4 regions of the Acidovorax sp. LjRoot117 genome follow, and region 1 is predicted to be linked to each of the others. Evidence: predicted binding sites of a transcription regulator. Region 1 holds the regulator's gene; each other region holds the start of a gene.
The links. Region 1 encodes sigma-54, which starts transcription at its own class of promoters, with help from an activator protein. Its sites were predicted from a motif close to TGGCANGNAANCTGCTTT; they were not measured.
Positions count from the first base shown of each region.

Region 2: a site for sigma-54 is predicted at 3,488-3,505, ahead of ACSQ3D_RS14995 (ammonium transporter). Genes of this name have one in related genera too.
Region 3: a site for sigma-54 is predicted at 2,385-2,402, ahead of ACSQ3D_RS14420 (6-hydroxynicotinate reductase). Genes of this name have one in related genera too.
Region 4: a site for sigma-54 is predicted at 3,069-3,086, ahead of ACSQ3D_RS16215 (CmpA/NrtA family ABC transporter substrate-binding protein). Genes of this name have one in related genera too.

Region 1 covers NZ_CAXUPO020000016.1:16,170-21,523, forward strand. Annotated here, with positions in the region: gene ACSQ3D_RS25515 (SPOR domain-containing protein) at 1-308, shown strand, start outside; gene ACSQ3D_RS25520 (thiol:disulfide interchange protein DsbA/DsbL) at 395-1,042, shown strand; gene lptA (lipopolysaccharide transport periplasmic protein LptA) at 1,228-1,878, shown strand; gene lptB (LPS export ABC transporter ATP-binding protein) at 1,875-2,669, shown strand; gene ACSQ3D_RS25535 (RNA polymerase factor sigma-54) at 2,769-4,379, shown strand; gene ACSQ3D_RS25540 (glutaredoxin domain-containing protein) at 4,467-4,982, opposite strand; gene ACSQ3D_RS25545 (acyl-CoA thioesterase) at 5,208-5,354, shown strand, end outside.
Region 2 covers NZ_CAXUPO020000004.1:382,679-388,032, forward strand. Annotated here, with positions in the region: gene ACSQ3D_RS14975 (amino acid ABC transporter ATP-binding protein) at 1-469, opposite strand, end outside; gene ACSQ3D_RS14980 (amino acid ABC transporter permease) at 466-1,248, opposite strand; gene ACSQ3D_RS14985 (ABC transporter substrate-binding protein) at 1,284-2,048, opposite strand; gene ACSQ3D_RS14990 (sulfite exporter TauE/SafE family protein) at 2,414-3,172, opposite strand; gene ACSQ3D_RS14995 (ammonium transporter) at 3,538-4,884, shown strand; gene ACSQ3D_RS15000 (hypothetical protein) at 5,066-5,354, shown strand, end outside.
Region 3 covers NZ_CAXUPO020000004.1:256,394-261,747, forward strand. Annotated here, with positions in the region: gene ACSQ3D_RS14400 (amidohydrolase family protein) at 1-183, opposite strand, end outside; gene ACSQ3D_RS14405 (TetR/AcrR family transcriptional regulator) at 314-1,021, opposite strand; gene ACSQ3D_RS14410 (ferredoxin--NADP reductase) at 1,089-1,865, opposite strand; gene fdxA (ferredoxin FdxA) at 1,942-2,271, opposite strand; gene ACSQ3D_RS14420 (6-hydroxynicotinate reductase) at 2,446-4,092, shown strand; gene ACSQ3D_RS14425 (UPF0280 family protein) at 4,106-5,056, shown strand; gene ACSQ3D_RS14430 (amino acid synthesis family protein) at 5,084-5,354, shown strand, end outside.
Region 4 covers NZ_CAXUPO020000005.1:232,033-237,386, forward strand. Annotated here, with positions in the region: gene tsaD (tRNA (adenosine(37)-N6)-threonylcarbamoyltransferase complex transferase subunit TsaD) at 1-635, opposite strand, end outside; gene ACSQ3D_RS16205 (branched-chain amino acid ABC transporter substrate-binding protein) at 782-1,951, opposite strand; gene ACSQ3D_RS16210 (ANTAR domain-containing response regulator) at 2,158-2,784, shown strand; gene ACSQ3D_RS16215 (CmpA/NrtA family ABC transporter substrate-binding protein) at 3,277-4,521, shown strand; gene ntrB (nitrate ABC transporter permease) at 4,587-5,354, shown strand, end outside.

The DNA.
Region 1 (5,354 bases):
AGAGCAAGCCCGGCGCCGACCCGCTGGGCGACCTGGCCGTGGCCAAGGCTGCTGCCAAGGGCAATGTGGACCCGTTCGACTACTTCGTGCAGGCCGGTGCCTTCCGCACCCAGGCCGACGCGGACGCCCAGCGCGCCAAGCTGGCCATGCTGGGCTGGGAAGCCCGCGTGAGCGAACGCGAGCAGAACGGCCGGCCGGTCTTCCGGGTGCGCGTGGGTCCGTTTGCCAAGCGCGACGACGCCGAGCAGCTCAAGGAAAAGCTGGACGGCACGGGCGTGGAGTCGGCCTTGGTGCGCGTGCAGCGTTGAACGGCGGGCCTGCGGACTGCGCGGGCTGAACTTTTTCCGGGGGCGCGGCTCCCATCCCCCAGACCTGAACTAGGAGAGTCTTTGTCATGAAACGCCGTGAGTTTTCTTTGTCCACTGCTTCGGCAGTCGCCGCCACCGCCCTGACGCTGCCCGTCGCCACGCCCGCGCTGGCCCAGGCCCGCCAGTTCAAGGAGGGCAAGGACTACAAGCGGCTGGACAAGCCCGTGACGCTCGACGCGCCCGCCGGCAAGGTCGATGTGATCGAGTTCTTCTGGTACAGCTGCCCCCACTGCAACGCGTTCGAACCCACGCTCGATGCCTGGGTCAAGGCCGCGCCCAAGGATTTGTCCATCCGCCGCGTGCCCGTGGCGTTCAACGCCAGCTTCGTGCCGCAGCAAAAGCTGTTCTACGCGCTGGAGGGCATGGGCAAGCTCGAAGCCCTGCACGCCAAGGTGTTCCGCGCCATCCATGTCGAGAAAGCCAAGCTCGCCAAGGACGACGAAATCCTGGCCTGGGTGACCCAGCAGGGCGTGGACGCCGCCAAGTTCAAGGAAATCTACAGCTCCTTCACCGTGTCGAACCAGGTGCGCCGCGCATCGCAGCTGCAGGACGCCTACGGCGTCGAAGGCGTGCCCTCAATGGGCGTGGCCGGCAAGTACTACACCGACGGCACCATGGCCGGCAACATGCAGAACGTGCTGCAAGTGGTGGAGTTCCTCACCAAGCAGAAGTAAGCCCGAGCCGCCTGGCCCGGCATGCCCCACGAAAAAGCCCGCGGATGCGGGCTTTTTTCATTGCCGTCCCGCGCCGAGGAAGCGACTCCTTAGGGCCAGAGACCCCACGCGCGTGGAAGCGTGCGGGTCTTTTTCCATGGCGCATGCCTTGGGGTGGCTACAATGAACTGCAAGATTCGTGCCCTATGAAACACAGCATCCTCCCAACCCTCCTGCTCACGGCCCTGGCCTGCATTCATGGCGTTGCCCATGCTGAAAAGGCTGACCGCGCCAAACCCATGAACATCGAGGCCGACGCCCTGCGGCACGATGAGCTCAAGCAAACCAGCGTGTTCACCGGCCGCGTGGTCATGACCAAGGGGTCCATCATCCTGCGCGGTGCGCGGCTGGATGTGCGCCAGGACGCCGAGGGCTACCAGTACGGGGTGGTGACGGCCGAGGCGGGCAAGCGCGCGTTCTTTCGCCAAAAGCGCGACACCGTGCCTGGTGCGCCCGACGAGTTCATCGAGGGCGAGAGCGAGGTCATCGAGTACGACGGCAAGGCCGACAACGTGCGCTTCATCACCCGCGCCGAGCTGCGCCGCTACCGCGGTGCGGTGCTGAGCGACGAGATCACCGGCGCCGTCATCGTCTACAACAACCTGACCGACGTGTTCACCGTGGACGGCCAGCGCAAGCCGTCCACCAGCACCGCAGGCGACACCCCGGCCCCTGGCAGCCGCGTGCGCGCAGTGCTGGCGCCCAAGGACCCGCCACCGGGCGCCGCAGCACCTGCCGCGCCGTCGTCGGCACCGGCGCTGCGCCCCAGCAACACCCTCGGCGGCGGCGCCCAGTGAGCGCGCAGCCTGTCTCGTCCGGCGCACCCTCCGCTGCAGACCCACAGGTCGGCAGCCGGCTGGAGGTGCAGCACCTGGCCAAGTCGTACGGCAGCCGCAAGGTCGTCAAGGATGTGTCGCTCACCGTGCAAAAGGGCGAAGTCGTCGGGCTGCTCGGCCCCAACGGAGCGGGCAAGACGACCTCGTTCTACATGATCGTGGGCCTGGTGCGCAGCGATGCGGGCGACATCCGTATCGACGGCCAGTCGGTCGCCCACATGCCCATCCACCGCCGTTCGCGCCTGGGTTTGTCGTACCTGCCGCAGGAGGCGTCCATCTTCCGCAAGCTGTCGGTCGAGGAAAACGTGCGCGCCGTGCTGGAGCTGCAGCGCGGCGAGAACGGCCAGCCGCTGCCGCGCGAGGCCATCGAAGAGCGCCTCACCGCCCTGCTGCAGGAGCTGCGGGTGGACCACCTGCGGGCCTCGCCCGCCATGGCCCTGTCCGGGGGCGAGCGCCGCCGCGTGGAGATCGCCCGCGCCCTGGCCACGCAGCCACGCTTCATCCTGCTGGATGAGCCCTTCGCCGGCATCGACCCCATCGCGGTGATCGAGATCCAGCGCATCATCGGATTCCTCAAGGCGCGGGGCATCGGCGTGCTCATCACCGACCACAACGTGCGCGAGACGCTGGGCATCTGCGACCACGCGTTCATCATCAGCGACGGCCAGGTGCTGGCGCAGGGAACCCCTTCCGAGATCGTCGACAACGCCGAAGTGCGCCGGGTGTACCTGGGCGAACACTTCCGCATGTAGCAGACCGATGGACCTTACGTTCGACCCCCGCCTCTCCTTTGTGCCGCCCCGCGGGGCGGCGTGCGCCGCGCGCCCTGCAGGCCGCAAGGCGGCTGCCCGATGAAGCCCGGCCTGTCACTGCGCGTATCGCAGCACCTGGCGCTCACGCCGCAGCTGCAGCAGTCCATCCGGCTGCTGCAGTTGTCCACGCTGGAGCTGGGCCAGGAGGTCGAGCAGATGCTCGACGAGAACCCGTTTCTCGAGCGCAATGCCGAGGAGGCACCGCGCGAAGAGTTCGGCCTGGAGGCGGCCGACGTTCCTGCCCAGCCCGACGAGTACAGCGCGGACGACACGCTGTATTCCAACGCCCCCGGCGCCACCACCGCCAGCACGTCCAGCGATACCGCGGCCGACGGCCCGCTGGGTGACTCCGAGCCGGGCAGCAGCGCCAGCGACGAGCCCGACTGGAGCGGCGACGGCACCGTCGAGGTCGCACCGAACGACACCGAATGGGGCGGCGATGCGCCCGCCCGCAACCGCAACGATGCCGAAGGCGACGAGGCCGACGCCACCGAGCTGGCCCGCACGCACGAATCGCTCACTGCCTTTTTGCACCGCCAGGCGCTGTCGCTGCGCCTGTCCGAGGTGGACCGCGCGGCGCTGCGGTTCCTGATCGAATCGCTCAACGACGACGGCTACCTCGAAGACCCGCTCGAAGAGCTGGCCATCAGCCTGGCCGGCCCCGACGACCTGGAGCAGATCGAGGAGCTGGTGCACCGCTTCACGGTGGCGCAGCGCCTGTTGCAAAGCCTGGAGCCCGTGGGCGTGGGCGCGCGCGGGCTGGGCGAGTGCCTGACCTTGCAGCTCAAGGCGCTGGCCGCGGACGAAGACAGCGAGATCGACCCCGACACCGTGCAGACCGCGCTGCGCGTGTGCCAGCAGCCGCTGGAGATGCTGGCGCGCCGCGACATCCGCCGCCTGACGCAGCTGTGCGGCGACGGCGAGGAGCGCACCCGCGCCGCCATGGCCCTGATCGCCCGGCTGGAGCCGCGCCCGGGCCGCAAGTTTGTGGACGTGGAGCGCAACATCATCGTGCCCGACGTCATCGTGCGCAAAGCGGGCCGCGCCAACGGGCGCGACGGGCAGCACAATTTCATCGTCGCACTCAACCCCGACGTGATGCCGCGCCTGCGCGTGCACGACATCTACGCCGGCGCACTGCGCGGCCACAAGGGCGGCGAAGGCCACCAGGGCATGCAGCAGCGCCTGCAGGAGGCGCGCTGGTTCATCAAGAACATCCAGCAGCGCTTCGACACCATCCTGCGCGTCTCGCGCGCCATCGTGGAGCGGCAAAAGAACTTCTTCACGCATGGCGAGCTGGCCATGCGCCCGCTGGTGCTGCGCGACATTGCCGACGAGCTGGGCCTGCACGAGTCCACCATCAGCCGCGTGACCACCGCCAAGTACATGGCCACGCCCATCGGCACCTACGAGCTCAAGTACTTCTTCGGCTCGGGCCTGGGCACCGAGACGGGCGGCAATGCGTCGAGCACCGCCGTGCGCGCGCTGATCAAGCAGTTCGTCGCGGCCGAGAGCCCCACCAAGCCGCTGTCGGACAGCCAGATCGCCGAGATGCTCAAGGAGCAGGGCATCGAGTGCGCACGCCGCACGGTGGCCAAGTACCGCGAAGCGCTCAAGATCGCGCCGGCCAATCTGCGCAAGGCGCTGTAGCTCTGTCAGCGCTGCAGGGCCTGCGCCGGAAGATCGCCGCCCACCCACCGGCCCGCCAACTGCGGTGCGGTGGGGTGCGAGGCCAGGCTACTTGCGCTGGGGCGCGAAAACGGCGTCGTAGGACTGCGCGCTGAAGCCCGACAACCGCTGGCCGTTGGTGAGCAGCACCGGCACACCCCGCCCGCCAATCTGTGCAAAGGCCGCCTTGCCCACCGGCGTATCGACGTCCAGCTCGCGGTAGGCAATGCCCTTTTGCGCCAGGTACGCCTTGGCGGCCTTGCAGTAGCCGCACCAGGTGGCCATGTAGAGCACGACGTCGCCACGGGGTGCTGCGGCGGGGGGCTCGGTCTTGGGGCTGCGGTCGGCCGCGCGGGGCTCTGCACCCGGCACCACGCTGACCGGCAGGTTGTCCAGCTTCATCGCCTTGTCCACACCCACGCCCGTGGGGGGCTTGTCGCTGTAGACGACCCGGCCGTCCGGGCCCACCGTTTTGTAGAGCGTCTGGGCGCCCGCCATCGGTGCCAGCACCAGCGCGGCCATTGCCAGCGTGGCGGCTACGGCCTGGCGGAAAAGGCCGGGGGAGGGGCTCCGGTAAAATCTCATGCCTGCGAGCATAAGAGACACCGGGCGTGCTGTCAGCAAGAAGCTGCCCGGATGTGCCGCACCGCCCCATGGCACCACCCGCCGTGGGCCGCAGGGCCTGTCGCTGCAGAAAATCCCCGGCACCCAGCGGCCCTGCGCAGTACCGCATGCACGCCGCCACCGCGGGTGCCCGCCCGTTGTCCTTGTTCCACGCTTCCACCTCCGCTCCACCCCCACCGCCCAGCCATGGCCCGCATCGTCTTCGACCTTCCCGCGCAGTTCGGTTTTTCCACCGAGATGCAGATCTACATCAGCCATGTGAACCAGGGCGGGCACCTGGACAACGCGCAGCTGCTGAGCCTGGTGTCCGAGGCGCGCGTGCGTTTCTTCCAG
Region 2 (5,354 bases), on a different contig from region 1:
CGCGGGCAATGGCCACGCGCTGCTGCTGCCCGCCCGACAGTTGCCAGGGGTACTTCTGCGCATGGTCCTGCATGCCCACGCGGCGCAGCAGGGCCATGGCCTGCTCGTTGGCCTGTGCGCGTGGCGTGCGGCGGATGCGGCGGGGGGCCAAGGTCACGTTGTCCAGCACGCTCATATGGCCGAACAGGTTGAACTGCTGGAACACCATGCCGACCTCGCTGCGCTGCTTTTGCAGCGTGGCCAGGTCGTCGGTGACGTCTTCGCCCCCGATGGTGATGCGGCCGGAGTCGTGGGGTTCGAGCCGGTTGATGGCGCGCAGCAAGGTGCTCTTGCCCGAGCCCGACGCACCGATGATCACGGTGACCTCGCCGGTGTTGAACACGGTCGACACATCGCGCAGCACCTGGTGGGCGCCGAACGACTTGCAGACCCTGTCCACGACGATGAAGGGTGTGGACGCGCCTGTCATTGGTTGCGGCCTTCCACGTCGAAGCGGTATTCCACCGCGTTCGAGATCTGCGTGACCAGGGTGGTCAGCAGCAGGTAGGTGATGGCCACGGTGGACAGCGTGGCAATGGGCTGGAACGTGGCCGACTGGATGCGGTTGCCCACATTGGTCAGCTCCACCACGCCGATGGCGTAGGCCAGCGACGAGTCCTTGAGCAGCGCCACGAAGTTGCTCACCAGCGGTGGCAGCGAGATCTTGAACGCCTGCGGAAACACCACGTCCAGGAAGACGTGCATCCGCCCCAGGCCCAGGGCCTTGGCGGCCTCGGTCTGGCCGCGCGGCACGGCCAGCAGGCCGGCGCGGATGGCCTCGGCGTTGTAGGCGCCCACGTTCAGGCCCAGTGCCAGCACGGCGGCTGCGAAGTCGGGCAGGTTCAGGCCCGGCACCAGCACCGGCAGCGCGAAGTACACGAACAGGATCTGCACCAAGAGCGGCGTGCCGCGGATGACCCAGATGTAGAAGCTCGCGACCCAGCGCACGGCCGCGAAGCGCGCGGTGCGGGCCAGCGCCGCGGCGGTGCCCAGCACCAGCCCCACGCTGCCGCTGATCAGCGTGAGCCACAGGGTGGTGCGCGCACCGTCAGAGAACGCCTGGGCGTTGGGGCCGATGGGATCGGGCAAAAAGGACAGCAAGCTGCCCAGCAGTGACAGCGCCAGCACCATCAGGATGACGGCCGAGACGAGCGTGGCGTTGCTGCGCTGCTGGCGGCTCCAGCGCTGCGGCCAAAAGGCAGTGAGCATGAAAAAAGACCCGGGTGACTACGAGCGGGTCGTGCTTACTGGCAGCGGACGTCTTCGTTGAAATACTTCTTGGACAGCGCGGCATAGCTGCCGTCGGCCATGACTTCGGCCAGGGCCTTGTTCCAGCCGCCGGCCAGCGAGGTGTTGCCCTTGGCCACGGCCGCAGCGATGCGCTCGATGAACAGCATGTCGCCCAGCTTGAAGCCCGCGCCGGGGTTCTTCTCGGCCACGGCCTTGGCCACGAAGCGGTCGGTCACCCAGGCGTCCACGCGGCGCGAGTTCAGGGCGCTGCGGGCGTCCACGTCGGTGGGGAAGTTCTTCATTTCCTTGATGGAGGAGACCTTCTGCACGTTCTCGAGGTAGCTGGTGCCGGTCTGCACGGCCACCACCTTGCCGGCCAGGTCCTTGGCGCTCTTGATGGCGGGGTCCATGGCGATGATCATGCCGCCCGAGCAGTAGTGCGGGTCGGTGAAGGTGACGGCCTTGGCGCGCTCGTCGGTGATGCCGTGCGAGGCGATCACGAGGTCCCAGCGGTCCTGGCGCAGTCCGGTCAGCAGGGCGTCGAAGCCCAGGGTCTTCCACTGGATGGTCACACCCATCTTCTTGGCCACCAGTTCGGCCGTCTCCACTTCGAAGCCCGTCAGCGTGGTGCCGTTGAAGAAATTGAACGGGGCGAACTGCCCCTCGGTCGCAATCAGGATCTTGCCGTCCTTCTTGACCTCGTCCAGCGTGCGGGCCTGGGCAGAAGTGAAAGCGGCACAAAGCGCGAGGGCGGTGGCTACAGCCTTGAACAATTTCATGGGAGGGGTCCTGTCAGGGGTATTTCAGGTACAAAAAATCCGGCATGCGGGTAGCAGGCCGGAGGCTGGTGGTTCGAACGCGCAGGCATCGCAAAACGCGAAGCCTGCCGTCATCAAGTGGTAATGATTATAAATATGCGAATTTTTTCCTTGGGCCTGCGGACAACCCTCAAAGCCCCGTTGTGTGCCAATTCACAACAGGTTTAGAGCGGTGTCCCCAACCGGACGCAGGGGCTGGGCCCGCGGTTGCAGGGCGCGGTCTGCACTACCGGCGCGCCCCAGCCCAGTGCCCCCGCGCAAGGGCCGCCCCGCCGCGCTGGGGGCGTCCCCCTCCAGGGGGAAGGCGCCGAAGGCGACTCAGGGGGTTACCGAAGAAATGCGTCGTAGCCGGTCTTGAGGATCAGCGTGCTCACCACCACGATGAAGATGCCGCGCACAAAGCCCGTGCCGTGCTTGAGCGCCAGGTGCGTGCCCAGCAGGCTGCCCACCACGTTGGCCACCGCCAGCGTCACCGCGAAGTGCCACCACACGTGGCCCTTGGCCGCGAACAGTGCGATGGCGGCAAAGTTGGTCGCGCAGTTGAGCAGCTTGGCCGACGCCGATGCGTTGAGGAAGTCATACCCCAGCAGCCGCACGAACAAAAAGACGAAGAAGCTGCCGGTGCCGGGGCCGAAGAACCCGTCGTAGAAACCGATCAGCACGCCGATCAGGCTGGCGGCCACCACCTCTGTGCGGCCGCTGTAGCGCGGCGTGTGGTGCCGCCCCAGCTCCTTCTTGGCCAGGGTGTAGGCCAGCACACCCAGCAGCACCAGCGGCAGCAGCTTGCGCAGAAAGTCCGCCGACATCACCGTCACGGCCCACGCGCCGGCGAAAGAGCCCGCGAACCCCGTGGCGGCCGCGGGCAGCATGGCGTGCCACCGCACCTGCACGCGCCGGCTGTACTGCCAGGTGGCCATGGCCGTGCCCCACACCGACGCTGCCTTGTTGGTGCCCAGCAGCGTGGCCGGCGGCGCCGCCGGAAAAGCCGCGAACAGCGCCGGCACCATCACCAGCCCCCCTCCGCCCACGATCGCGTCCACAAACCCTGCCAGCAGCGAGGCCAGGGTGATAAAAATCCATTCCATCGCTGGATTGTCGCACCCGGTGCGCTATCAATTCAGGAGTCATCGGTGCGCCCGGCGAGGCCGCACACGCTGCGAGCAGGCAAGAAAAAGGCGCTGGGATCGCCAGCGCCTGGAAAGGGTCTGCACCTCGTTGGGTGCTTTGAATATGTTTATTGGTAGAAAGTGTCTCCTCGGGCCCCTCGCTTGGCACACCGAAGCGCGCTCTCGAGTGCCGCAACTGTAACGGCCGCACCCCTGTGGTGCATTGGGGGTTTCCCGACCCCTTTCCGGGGCATGGGGCTGGGGCACCCCCTGCATCTCCCTGGCATTTTCTGCTGGCATGGCTCGTGCAACCTGCTTGTAACAATTTGCGATAAGGAGCCTTCATGCGGGGAACTGTGCACCGGATTGTGGCGTGGGTGGTCTTGACCTTGGGGCTGTGTGCGGCTGCGCTCGCGCAGGGCACGCCGCCGGACGCAGTGCCTGCGCCCGTGCGGCCCATGCTGGTGGCCCAGGACACGATCAGCGCTGCGCACACCGGCTGGATGATGACCTCGACCGCGCTGGTCCTGCTGATGACGCTGCCGGGCGTGGCGCTGTTCTATGCGGGCATGGTGCGCAAGAAGAACGTGCTCAACACCATGGCCAGCGTGGTGGCGGTGGCGGCGCTGGTCAGCCTGTGGTGGTTCGCGGCAGGCTACTCGCTGGCCTTCACGCCCGGCAGCCCGTGGCTGGGCGGGTGGGACCGGGCGGGCTTTGCCGGGCTGGACTTCGATCTCGCGGGCGGCAAGCTCGCGGTGAGCCATGTGGCGCCGCACATCCCCGAGTCGGTGTACGCGATGTTCCAGCTCACCTTCGCCATCATCACCGCCGCGCTGCTGGTGGGGGCGCTGGTCGAGCGCATGCGGTTTTCCGCGCTGCTCATCTTCACCAGCCTGTGGACCCTGGTGGTCTATGCGCCGGTGGCGCACTGGGTGTGGGAGCCCGGCGGCTGGCTCGCGAAGATGGGCGCGCTCGACTTTGCGGGCGGCTCGGTGGTGCACGTCAACGCGGGCGTCGCGGGGCTCGTCTGCGCGTGGTTCCTGGGGCGGCGCACGGGGTACGGGCGCGAGCCCTTCGAGCCCTACAACCTGGGGCTCACCATGGCGGGCGCCGGCATGCTGTGGGTGGGCTGGTTCGGCTTCAACGCCGGCTCGGCCGTGGCGGCCGATGGCCGTGCGGGCCTGGCGATGGCGGTCACGCACCTGGCGGCGGCCGCGGGCGCCCTGTCGTGGATGGTGGGCGAGTGGATCGTGCGCGGCCGCCCGTCGCTGCTGGGGCTGTGCTCGGGCCTCATCGCGGGCCTGGTGGCCATCACGCCGGCCGCGGGTTTTGTCACGCTGCGCTCGGCGGTGATCATCGGGCTGGTGGCGGGCCTGGCGTGCTACTGGGGCGCCACGGGGCTCAAGCGCCTGCTGCGTGCCGATGATTCGCTGGATGTGTTCGGCGTGCATGGCATCGGCGGGATCGTGGGCTCGCTGCTCACCGGCGTGCTGGCCAGCCCCACGGTGGGCGGCGCCTCGGGCAGCCTGCTCACCCAGGCCATCGGCGTGGGCGCCGTGATGGCCTACAGCCTGGTGGTGACCGGGGTGCTGCTGTGGATCACCAACTTCGTGGTGGGCCTGCGGGTGGACGAGCAGAGCGAGCAGACGGGGCTGGACATCGCCCAGCACCGTGAGCGGTTGGGGGGGTAGCGGTGTTCCCCCTGAGTCGCCTTCGGCGCCTTCCCCCTGGGGGGGACGCCACCGGTGGCCTGGCGAAGCCAGTTCCACGGCGGCCCTCGCCTGGGGGGCGCAGGCTCGAAGGCCGTGGGCAGGGCCTCCCTTCAGACGTTACCTCCACTGAACTGTGACCCCTATGTCTCAAGGAGCGACCATGCCTGATTCCGACAAGCTGGCCATTGCCGCCCACCTGCACGTGCTGCTGCGCCGCAAGACGGGGCGCGTGACGGATACCGAGTGGATGGCCGTGAACGTGGACTATGCGGCCGAGGTGGTGCGTTTTGCGCGCCAGCGCGCCCAGGAGGACGGCGTGCCCGAACTCGCCGACTGGGCCGACCGGCTGGACCACGCCATGCACGCTGCGCCACCGCCTGCCGCGCGGCGCCCGCTGCTGGACGTGGCGACCCAGGCCATGCGCCAGCGCAGTGCGCCTGCCGCGCCCG
Region 3 (5,354 bases), on a different contig from region 1:
GATCACGGTCTGCGCGTGTTCGGTGTCGCAATCCTTTTCGCGGCCCACGGCCACGATGAGTCCGTCGCTGACGACGATGGTGTCGGCATCGAGGATGGGGCGGTCGAGGTCGCCCGACAACAAGAGACCGATGTTTTTGATGACGACCTTGCCCGACTTGCCGCCGGCTGCTGCTTCTGCCATGGATTCTCCTCGTGGGTGGGGGTTCGGGCCCGTTGCGGCCCTCGCTCAGAAAATCGTTGTGTCCGGTGCGTCCTGCGTTTGCAGTGCTGCTTGCGGAGGTGCGTGCCGAAGATCTTCGGACCTTCGGCCGTCACTTGCCCTTGGGCAGGCTGGGGCCCGGCGCCACGGTGCGCAGCACGCTGTCGATGACGAAGCACTCCCAGTGCGCCAGCGCATCGGGCGTCTCCAGGTCTTCACCCAGAAAGGCCGACAGCGTGTGGCGGTTGGACATGTAGAAGTAGCCCGTGGCGGCGATCAGCAGGTACACGTCGCGCGCCGACACGTCCTTGCGGAACAGCCCTTGCGCTTGGCCGCTCTCCAGCACGCGGCGGATGACCTCGATGGCGGGCGACGAGTATTCGCGGGCCCGCATGGACTTGGAGATGTGCTTGCCCTTGTGCAGGTTTTCCGTGTTGAGCAGCGTGATGAACTCGGGGTTCTTGCGGTAGTAGCCCACCACGAAGCGGATCACCGCCTGCAGCGCCTCGACCGGCTTGGCGGTGTCCAGGTCGAGCTTGGACTCCGCATCGTTCATGCGCCGGTAGGTTTCCTCCAGCACCTCGATGAACAGGCCTTCCTTGCTGCCGAAGTAGTAGTAGATCATCCGGTCGAAGGACTTGGCCGCCTTGGAGATCTTCTCCACGCTGCCGCCTTCGTAGCCGTAGCGCGCGAACACCTTGGTCGCCGCTTTCAGGATGTTGTCGCGCGTGGTCTGTGCGGCCTGCTCGCGCACCCCCGTCTTGCGCACGGTGGGAGATCGGCTGGACGCTGTCCGGGTCTTGGGGGGAGTGGCAGACATGGCGGGTCCTGGTGGGTGGGGCCGGCAGCGGCACCTGTTCGACAGGCGCCCGGTGCCGGCCGGGAGATCACTGCTCTGCGAACGCGCGTTCGATCACGAAGTCGCCCGGCTTCGTGGTGTTGCCTTCCTTGAAGCCGCGCTCTTCCATCATGTGCTTGAGGTCGCGCAGCATCTCGGGGCTGCCGCAGATCATCACGCGGTCTTCCAGCGGGTTGAGCGCCGGCAGGCCCAGGTCGCGGGCGAGCTGGCCGTTCTCGATCACGGTCGTCACGCGGCCCTGGTGCTTGAACGCCTCGCGCGTCACGGTGGGGTAGTACTTGAGCTGCTTGCTCACGATCTCGCCCAGGAACTCGTGCTGGGGCAGCTCTTGGGTGATGTAGTCGTGGTAGGCCAGCTCCTTGACCTCGCGCACGCCGTGCACCAGGATGACTTCCTCGAACTTCTCATACGTCTCGGGGTCGCGCATCAGGCTCAGGAACGGCGCCACGCCGGTGCCGGTGGACAGCATGTACAGGCGCTTGGCGGGCAGCAGGTAGTCGATGAGCAGCGTGCCGGTGGGCTTCTTGCCCACCACGATGGTGTCGCCCACCTGGATGTGCTGCAGGCGCGAGGTCAGCGGGCCGTCGGGCACCTTGATCGACAGGAACTCCAGGTGCTCTTCGTAGTTGGCGCTGGCGATGCTGTAGGCGCGCAGCAGGGGTTTGCCGTTCTCGCCACGCAGGCCGATCATCGTGAAATGGCCGTTGGAAAAGCGCAGGGCCGTGTCCCGCGTGGTGGTGAAGGAGAAAAGGCGGTCCGTCCAGTGGTGGACGGAGAGGACGCGTTCTTCGAGAAAGGCGCTCATGGTGCTTGGTCGGAAAAGTTGAAAGTACAGAAGAAAACTGGCTGAAGTCCGCGCTGGCGGCGTGCTGGAGCGGGGCTCAGAACGCGATATCCAGGCCGGAAAGCTTGTGGCTCACAACCCTCCATTGTTCCGCATCTGGCAAAGCCGGTTTTCTTTTGGTGATTGTGGGCAGGCCCGGGGCCAGCTTTTTGTTGAATTCGAGGAAGATTTCCAGGCCCGGGGGCAGGTCGTCTTCGGCATAGATGGCGTTGGCGGGGCACTCGGGGATGCAGACCGCGCAGTCGATGCACTCGTCGGGGTCGATGACGAGGTATTCAGGCCCCTCCTTGAAGCAGTCGACCGGGCAGACATCGACACAGTCGGTGTACTTGCACCGAATACATGCATCCGTCACTACGTGCGTCATTTTGGGGCTCCTCGTGCACCGTTTCAGGGGGTGCGAAAACACCATTGCGGACCATCATCGATTGCGCTACATTCGCGATCAATGTAGCAATCACAACATTTAAGTTAAGTGAATGCTACACAAAATGCAATGCGCGTACAAGCATTTGAAAAGATGCAATGAATGGGCTCCACGATGACTGAACACACCAAGACCGACGGGCTTCCAGGCATGGATGCGCCAGAGCTGCCGCAGGTGCTGGAGCGCGCCCGGCCGCGCAACGAGCGCATGAACGCCGCCAAGGTGGAGTGCAACGCGTGCCCGGTGCTGTGCCAGATATCGGAAGGCCGCGCCGGCGCGTGCGACCGCTATGCCAACCACGCCGGCGTGCTGGTGCGCGTGGACCCGGTGGTGCTGCTGCGCAAGACGGTGGAGGCGGGCGAAGTTGCGCTGGTGCCCTTCGCAGGCCGCTCGTCCGCGGCGGATGCCGACGCGCCGGTGGACGCCGAAGGCGGCACCGCCGCCGATGCCGCCGCGCAGCCCGCCTGGAGCGGCGACCTGCTGCTGACAGAAGAAGTGTTCGTCACCGGCGTGGGCTCGTCCACCACCTACCCCGACTACAAGCCTGCGCCGTTCATCGTGGGCTCCAAGGTCGATGGCGTGGACATGGTCACCGTGGTCACCGAGGGCATCTTCAGCTACTGCAGCTTCAAGGTGAAGATCGACACCGACCGCTTCCTCGGCCCCGAGCAGGCCAACGTGCGCTGCAAGGGCGAGGTGGTGGGGCACGTCACCACGGCCGAATACGGCTCGCAGATGCTGTCGCTCGGCGGCGTGCACCACCTCACGGGCGGCAGCAAGAAGGAAGGGCGCATCGCCAACGAGATGATGCAGCTTCTGGGCAACAAGCAGGCGGTGGAACTCACCATCGACGGCGGCTCGCAGCTCGTGATCCAGGCCGGGCAGGCGCCCATCGTCAACGGCGTGGCCGAGCAGCGCATGCGCGTGGGCTGCGGCTCCGCGGCCATCGGCATCTTCGCGCGCCAGTTCTTCGGCCAGGCCGACGAGGTGGTGGTGGTGGACGACCACATCACCGGCGTGCTCACCGAGCACCAGGCCGGCCGCTGCCTGGACATGAAGTCCTCGGGCATCCAGATGCGCGGGCGCAAGTCCACCCCGGGCCGCTACTTCCAGGTGGCCAATCCCGGCACGGGCTGGGGCGGCACCGACATCGCCGACCCTCTGTCCATCATCGAAGGCTGGGACGCATCGGTCGCGTGGCCGGGCCTGCGCCTGCTCATGACCTCCACCACGGGCGAGCACGCCAGCTGGTACGTGTTGAACGAATCGCTGGTGCCGGTGGAGGCCGAGATGCCCGATGCGGTGCGCCGCATCGTGGAGCGTATCGGCGAGAACTGCGAGCCCTCGCTCACCTCGGTGCTCTTCCTGGGCGGCGCGGGCGGCAGCCTGCGCGCGGGCGTGACGGAAAACCCCGTGCTGCTCACGCGCTCCATCAAGAACGCGTTGGTCAACGTGACCTGCGGCGGCGCACCCGCCTATGTGTGGCCCGGCGGCGGCATCACCGTGATGGCCGATGTGCTGCGCATGCCCGACAACAGCTTCGGCACCGTGCCCACCCCCGCCATCGTGGCGCCCATCGAGTTCAGCATGCGCCGCACCGACTACGAGGCCCTGGGCGGCCATGCCGAGCAGATCCGCAGCCTGCGCGAGGTGCTGGAGCACGGCGCGTGGCACAACGACGGTGCGCCGCAGTCGCTGTCCTGGCAGGCGCTGCCCGCTGGCAACCCCTGGCCGCTGGGCCGCCCGCCCCTGCTGGGCTGAACGGCGCCTCGTTATGCACGCCTGCCGCAACTTTCTGCCCGACGGCCGCTGGCACTTCCAGCACGGACCCATCGACCTGGTCATCCAGGCCGAGGGTGAACGCAGCGCCGTGGCTGCCGCGCACGAGCGCGCCTGGCAGCGCTTCGAGGGGCTGCTGCAAGAGCTGGTGAACGAGCTGCCCGGCCTGCGCGCCCCGGTGGGTGAAGCCACCTCCTTGCAGGGTGTGGTCGCGCAGCGCATGTGGCAGGCCTGCCACCCGTACCGCAAGGGCTTCATCACCCCCATGGCCGCCGTGGCCGGGGCGGTGGCGCAAGAGATCCTCGCGTGTTTCGCGCAGGACGGCATTGCCCGCGCCTGGGTCAACAACGGTGGCGACATCGCGCTGCACCTCGCCCCGGGCCAGTCGGCCTCGGTGGGGGTGTATGCGGACATCGCCAGGCTCGATGCCGCCCAGCTGCGCCACGGGCTGCTGCTGGACGGCCAGTTGCGCATCGACAGCACCATGCCGGTGCGCGGCGTGGCCACCAGCGGTTGGCGCGGGCGCAGCCAGTCGCTGGGCATCGCCGACAGCGTCACGGTGCTCGCGCGCACCGCGGCCGAGGCCGACGCCGCCGCCACCGTGGTGGCCAACGCCGTGAACGTGCTGGACGAGCGCATCACCCGCATGCCCGCCTGGCTGGTGCGCGACGACAGCGACCTCGGCGCCATTCCCGTCACGGTGGATGTCCCGCCGCTGCCGCGCGCACAGGTGCTGCGCGCGCTGCACCAAGGGCTGGAAAAGGCGCAAGAATTGCAGTCCCGCGGGCTGATCTGGTGCGCGCTGCTCGTGTGCCAGGGCGAGTTCGCGGCCACCCGCATGCCCGAGGCAGCGCTGGCGGGGCTGCCCGCACGCACCGAAGGCCCGGCAGGCGCGGCAGGCGCGGTGAGCGCGGTGCACGAAGAAGTTGGTTCAGTATTTGCTTAACGAATTCACAAGCCCACAGGCCATCCCATGATCCAGATACGACGCGTTTTCACCCACCTCGAGGACATCCGGCACGAGTTCGGTCCCGTGGCCGATGTGCCGCTGCTGCGGGGTGCCATCGGCGCGGTGCTGACCAACCCCTACGCCGGCCGCTACGAGGCCGACATCCTGCCCATGATGGAGGCGCTGCAGGACGTGGGCCTGGACATGGCGCAGCGCCTGCTCAAGGCCATGGGCGTGCCCGCCGAGCGCATCGAGACCTACGGCAAGGGCTCCATCGTCGGCGCGGCCGGCGAGC
Region 4 (5,354 bases), on a different contig from region 1:
CCGCTATGCAATAGAGGCCGCGGCAGCTTGAACGCCGTGGCACTGCCTTGCTCCGCCAGCCGCGACAACGCAGGGCCGCCCGGGTAGCCCAGGCCCATGAGCTTGGCGGACTTGTCGAAGGCCTCCCCGGCGGCGTCGTCGATGGTCTCGCCCAGGATCTCGTAGCGGCCCACGCCGTCCACGCGCATCAGCTGGGTATGGCCGCCCGAAACCAGCAGGGCCACGAAGGGAAACTCCGGCGGGTCGGCACTCAGGAAGGGCGATAACAGATGCCCTTCCAGGTGGTGCACGCCCAGCACGGGCTTGCCCAGCGACGCCCCCAGCGCGCACGCCACGCCGGCGCCCACCAGCAAGGCGCCGGCCAGGCCCGGGCCGCGGGTGTACGCCACCACGTCCACGTCGGCCAGGGTGTGGCCGGACTCGGCGAGCACCTGCGTAGTCAGCGGCAGCACGCGGCGGATGTGGTCGCGGCTGGCCAGCTCGGGCACCACGCCGCCGTACGCCTGGTGCATCTCGATCTGGCTGTGCAGCGCGTGCGACAACAGGGTGGGCACGGCGGAGTCGTCGGTGGAGCGCACCAGGGCCACGCCGGTTTCGTCGCAGGAGGATTCGATTCCAAGGATCAGCAAACTCATCGCCCGAGTGTAAAACCCGCACCGGGATGGCCCGCCGCCACGGCACAAAGCCCCTGCGGGCGGTGGCCGGCAGGGGCTTTGCCGTGAGGAGCGTGGTGCGCAGAAGGCGGTGGAGCCCACCGACCTGGCGCAACCTCAAGGGACCGTTACCAGCGGTCCGACCGCATGCGCAGCTCCCAGCTGCCGCTGCGCAGCTCGTACACGCCCACGGCGCCGTAGCGCTGCTCGCCCTTGTCGTCCCAGGTCATGGTGCCGATCACGGGCGCGTAGCCGTTGATGCTGTGCATGGCCTTGGTGATCTCCTTCGGCTCTGCCGACTTGGCCTTCTGGATGGCGGCAGACAGCACGTACATGCTGTCGTAGCTGTAGTGGCCGCCATAGGCGGGCGGCTTCTTGTACGCCTCGATGTACTTTTCAAGGAAGGGCTTGCCGGTGGCGAATTCCTTGGCCTCCAGCACGGGCGACGTGGCGTAGATGCCGTCGATGATGCCGGCGCCCTTGACCATGTCGGTGGTCTTGATGGTGTCGCCGCCCAGCAGGCTGACCTTGGTGTGGTCGACCTTGCGCAGGGCCTCGAGCAGCGCCAGCGCCTGGAAGTCGTTCAGGGTGGAGACGATGACTTCCACCTTGGCGGCCTTGAGCTCGCCGGCCAGTTCATTGAACGCCGTGGTCTTGTCGTCGAACGACTTGCGCACCACGACCTCTTTCTTCTCGGTCTTGAGCTGCGCGGCCGCACCGTCGGCCAGGCCCTTGCCGTAGGGCGTGCCGTCGTCCAGTGCGGCGTAGCGGGACGCACCGAGCTGCGTGGCGGCGAACGAGCCGATGGCGCGCGCCTGCAGGGTGTCGTTGCCGACCATGCGGAAGGTGGTGGGAAAGCCCAGCTGCGTGAACTTGGGGTTGGTGGAGATGGCGATCTGCGCAATGTCCTTGGCCGCGTAGATGGGCGCGGTCTCGATGCTCACGCCCGAGTTCAGGTGGCCGATGACCGCCACCACACCCGCATCCACCAGTTGCTGGGCCACGGTCTTGCCGGTGGCGGCGTCGGCCTTGTCGTCCACCGAGACCACCTCCAGCGTCACGCGCTTGCCATCCACGGTATAGCCGCCCTTGTTCAGCTCGGCCACCGCCAGGTTCACGCCGTTGAGCAGATCCTGCCCCAGCGCGCCCAGCGGGCCGCTCAAGGGCTGGGCCACGCCGATCTTGATGGTGTCGGGCACCTTGCTGCACCCGGACAGGAGCAGCAGCGCCGCAGACGTGACCGCGGTCAAGGCCAGGCCGGCGGAAAGAAAACGGCGCCGGTCGTTAAGCTTGTTCATGCAGATTCCTCATCAGTATGTCAATGTGACCAGATGTATATGCGAGCGAATGGAAGGCGGCTATCGGGTATGCCCTGCCAATCATCAAACTATTAGCAAGTTTCAGGCCCTGCAAGGCACGCAGGGCTCGGTGGTGTGATGATCGGACGTCCTGCACCGCTTCTGCGCACCAATTTGTGGCGTAAAAATTGCTTATGCTTCTGGGTATGAACGAGTCTTTGCGCATCGTGGTGGTGGCCCCGGACCTGGCCATCGCCGATCCCGACGACGAACACGCCGTGTTGCAGGCGGAACGTTCGCGGGCGCTGCGCATCGGGCTGCTGGAGAACAACTTCAACCTGGTGGCCACGCTGCCGGCCGACGTGTTCCTGAGCGAGCGCATCGCGCAGCTCCAGCCCGACCTGATCATCGTGGACGCCGAGAGCGAGGCGCGCGACGCGCTGGAGCATGTGGTGGTTGCCACGCGCGACGAGCGCCGGCCCATCGTGATGTTCACCAACGACGAGGACACCTCGCACGTCAAGGACGCGGTGGCCGCGGGCGTGTCGGCCTACATCGTGGCCGGCCTGTCGCCCCAGCGCATCCGCCCTATCCTGGACGTGGCGATGGCGCGCTTTCAGCACGAACAGGCCCTGCGCGCCGAGCTGGCCGATGCCAAGACCGAGCTCAAGGACCGCAAGACCATCGACCGTGCCAAGGGCCTGCTGATGCAGCGCCAGGGCCTGACCGAGCAGGCAGCGTACGAGAAGCTGCGCAAGACGGCCATGGACAAGGGCCTCAAGCTCGTGGACGTCGCCCAGCGCATGCTGGATGTGATGGACCTGCTGGGCTGAACCCGTGACATCCCCCCTGAGGGCCTGCGCGCCCGCAGCAGGGGCTTCTCGGTGTGCTGCATGGCCGCGCTTTTATCCTTCCCGCCCTGCCCTGGTCCGCGCCCACTTCTCGCCCCCTCCCAGATGGTGCACCGCACAAAGGCAGTGCGGGCGTTCCCGCTGCACCCATTGCACCACCATTTTGTTTAAAACTGGCCGCTACCGCTTGACAGACAAGCGCCACAAGCTATCAATTCCATAGCAATCACCACCCCGCGCAGGCGCGCAGCTGGTGCATCAAAGGTTGGCACGCAGCTTGCATAAACCCTGGCAAGACCAATGAAGGTCTTGCCCCTGACAGCAGCGGCCCAACGACGGGCCGGTGCTGATGCCAGGCCCCAATGCTTGGCAATGGACAAAGGCGTCCCCACCCGCCCCGACGTATGCATGTGTGCATCTCGCGGGGTGTGGTGTGGACGCCTTTTTGTTTTTAACGCTACGAGGAAGTGCCCCATGACCGATCTGCTCAAAACCAGCCTCAACCGCCGCACCGTGCTGCAGGCCGCTACCGTGGGCGCCGTCGGCGTCAGCCCCGCGCTGCGTGCGCTGGTGCATGCCCAGGGCTCTGACGCCCCCGAGAAGAAGGAGGTCAAGATCGGCTTCATCCCGCTGACGGACTGCGCCAGCGTGGTGATGGCCTCGGTGCTGGGCATCGACAAGAAATACGGCGTGACCATCATCCCCACCAAGGAAGCCTCCTGGGCCGGTGTGCGCGACAAGCTGGTCAACGGCGAGCTCGACTTTGCCCACGTGCTGTACGGCCTGGTCTACGGCGTGCACCTGGGCCTGGCCGGCCCCAAGAAGGACATGGCCGTGCTGATGAACCTCAACCACAACGGCCAGGCCATCACGCTGTCCAAGAAGCTGGCGGACAAAGGCGCCGTCAACGGCGCGGGCCTGGCCAAGCTGATGGCCAGCGAGAAGCGCGAGTACACCTTCGCGCAGACCTTTCCCACCGGCACGCACGCCATGTGGCTGTACTACTGGTTGGCGGCCAACGGCATCAACCCGATGAAGGACGCCAAGGTCATCACCGTGCCGCCACCACAAATGGTGGCCAACATGCGCGTGGGCAACATGGACGGGTTCTGCGTGGGCGAGCCCTGGAACCACCGCGCCATCATGGACGGCATCGGCGTGACTGCCACCACCACGCAGGACATCTGGAAGGACCACCCCGAGAAGGTGCTGGGCACCACGTCCGAATTCGTGCAGAAGTACCCCAACACGGCACGCGCCGTGACGGCCGCCATCCTGGAGGCCAGCAAGTGGATCGACGAAGGCCTGGCCAACAAGAACAAGATGGCCGAGACCATTGCCGGCAAGGCCTACGTGAACACCGGCGTGGACGCGATCAACCAGCGCATCCTGGGCCGCTACCAGGACGGCATGGGCAAGACCTGGGACGACCCCAACCACATGAAGTTTTTCAACGACGGCGCGGTGAACTTCCCATACCTGTCGGACGGCATGTGGTTCCTCACGCAGCACAAGCGCTGGGGCCTGATCAAGGACCACCCCGACTACCTGAACGTGGCCAAGGCCGTGAACCGCATCGACGTCTACAAGCAGGCCGCCGCCGCATCGAAGACCCCCGTGCCCAAGACCGAGATGCGCAGCAGCAAGTTCATGGACGGCGTGGTGTGGGACGGCAAGGACCCCGCCAAGTACGCCGACAGCTTCAAGGTCAAGGCCTGATCGCCGTGGCCTGACGACGACATCCACTCCGCCAGCACCACCCGCCCCTCTTGAAGGAGAACACCATGGTCAGCGCCGTTTTTCACACCCCGTTGGATGCAGCCCCGCCGGTTGCCACAAAAGCCATGCACCCTGCAGCCACCGCCACCACGGCCAGCGCTACGCCGGCGACCGGCACCAGCAGCCAACCGCAATCCACCACCGCCAGCACGCCGCCAGCACCGCGGCGTGACTGGGCTGCGCTGTCACGCAGCTTCTGGATGGCCGTGCTGCCACCGCTGTGCGGCCTGGGCCTGCTCATCGGCCTGTGGGCGGTGGTGTCCACCACCACCGGCGGCAGCATCCCCAGTCCCGTGGAGACCTGGAAGCAGGCGCTGGAGATCTTCAGCAACCCGTTCTACCGCAACGGCCCCAACGACCAGGGCGTGGGCTGGAACGTGCTGATGTCGCTGGAGCGCGTGGCCATCGGCTTCGGCATGGCGGCGCTGGTGGGCATTCCGGCGGGCTTCGTGATCGGGCGTTTCAACTTCCTGTCGCGCATGTTCAACCCGCTGATCAGCTTGCTGCGCCCCGTGTCGCCCCTGGCCTGGCTGCCCATCGGCCTGCTGGTGTTCAAGGGCGCCAACCCGGCCGCCATCTGGACCATCTTCATCTGCTCCATCTGGCCAATGATCATCAACACCGCCGTGGGCGTGCAGCGCGTGCCGCAGGACTACATGAACGTGGCCCGCGTGCTGAACCTGTCGGAGTGGAAGATCGCCACCAAGATACTCTTCCCCGCCGTGCTGCCCTACATGCTGACCGGCGTGCGCCTGGCCGTGGGCACCGCATGG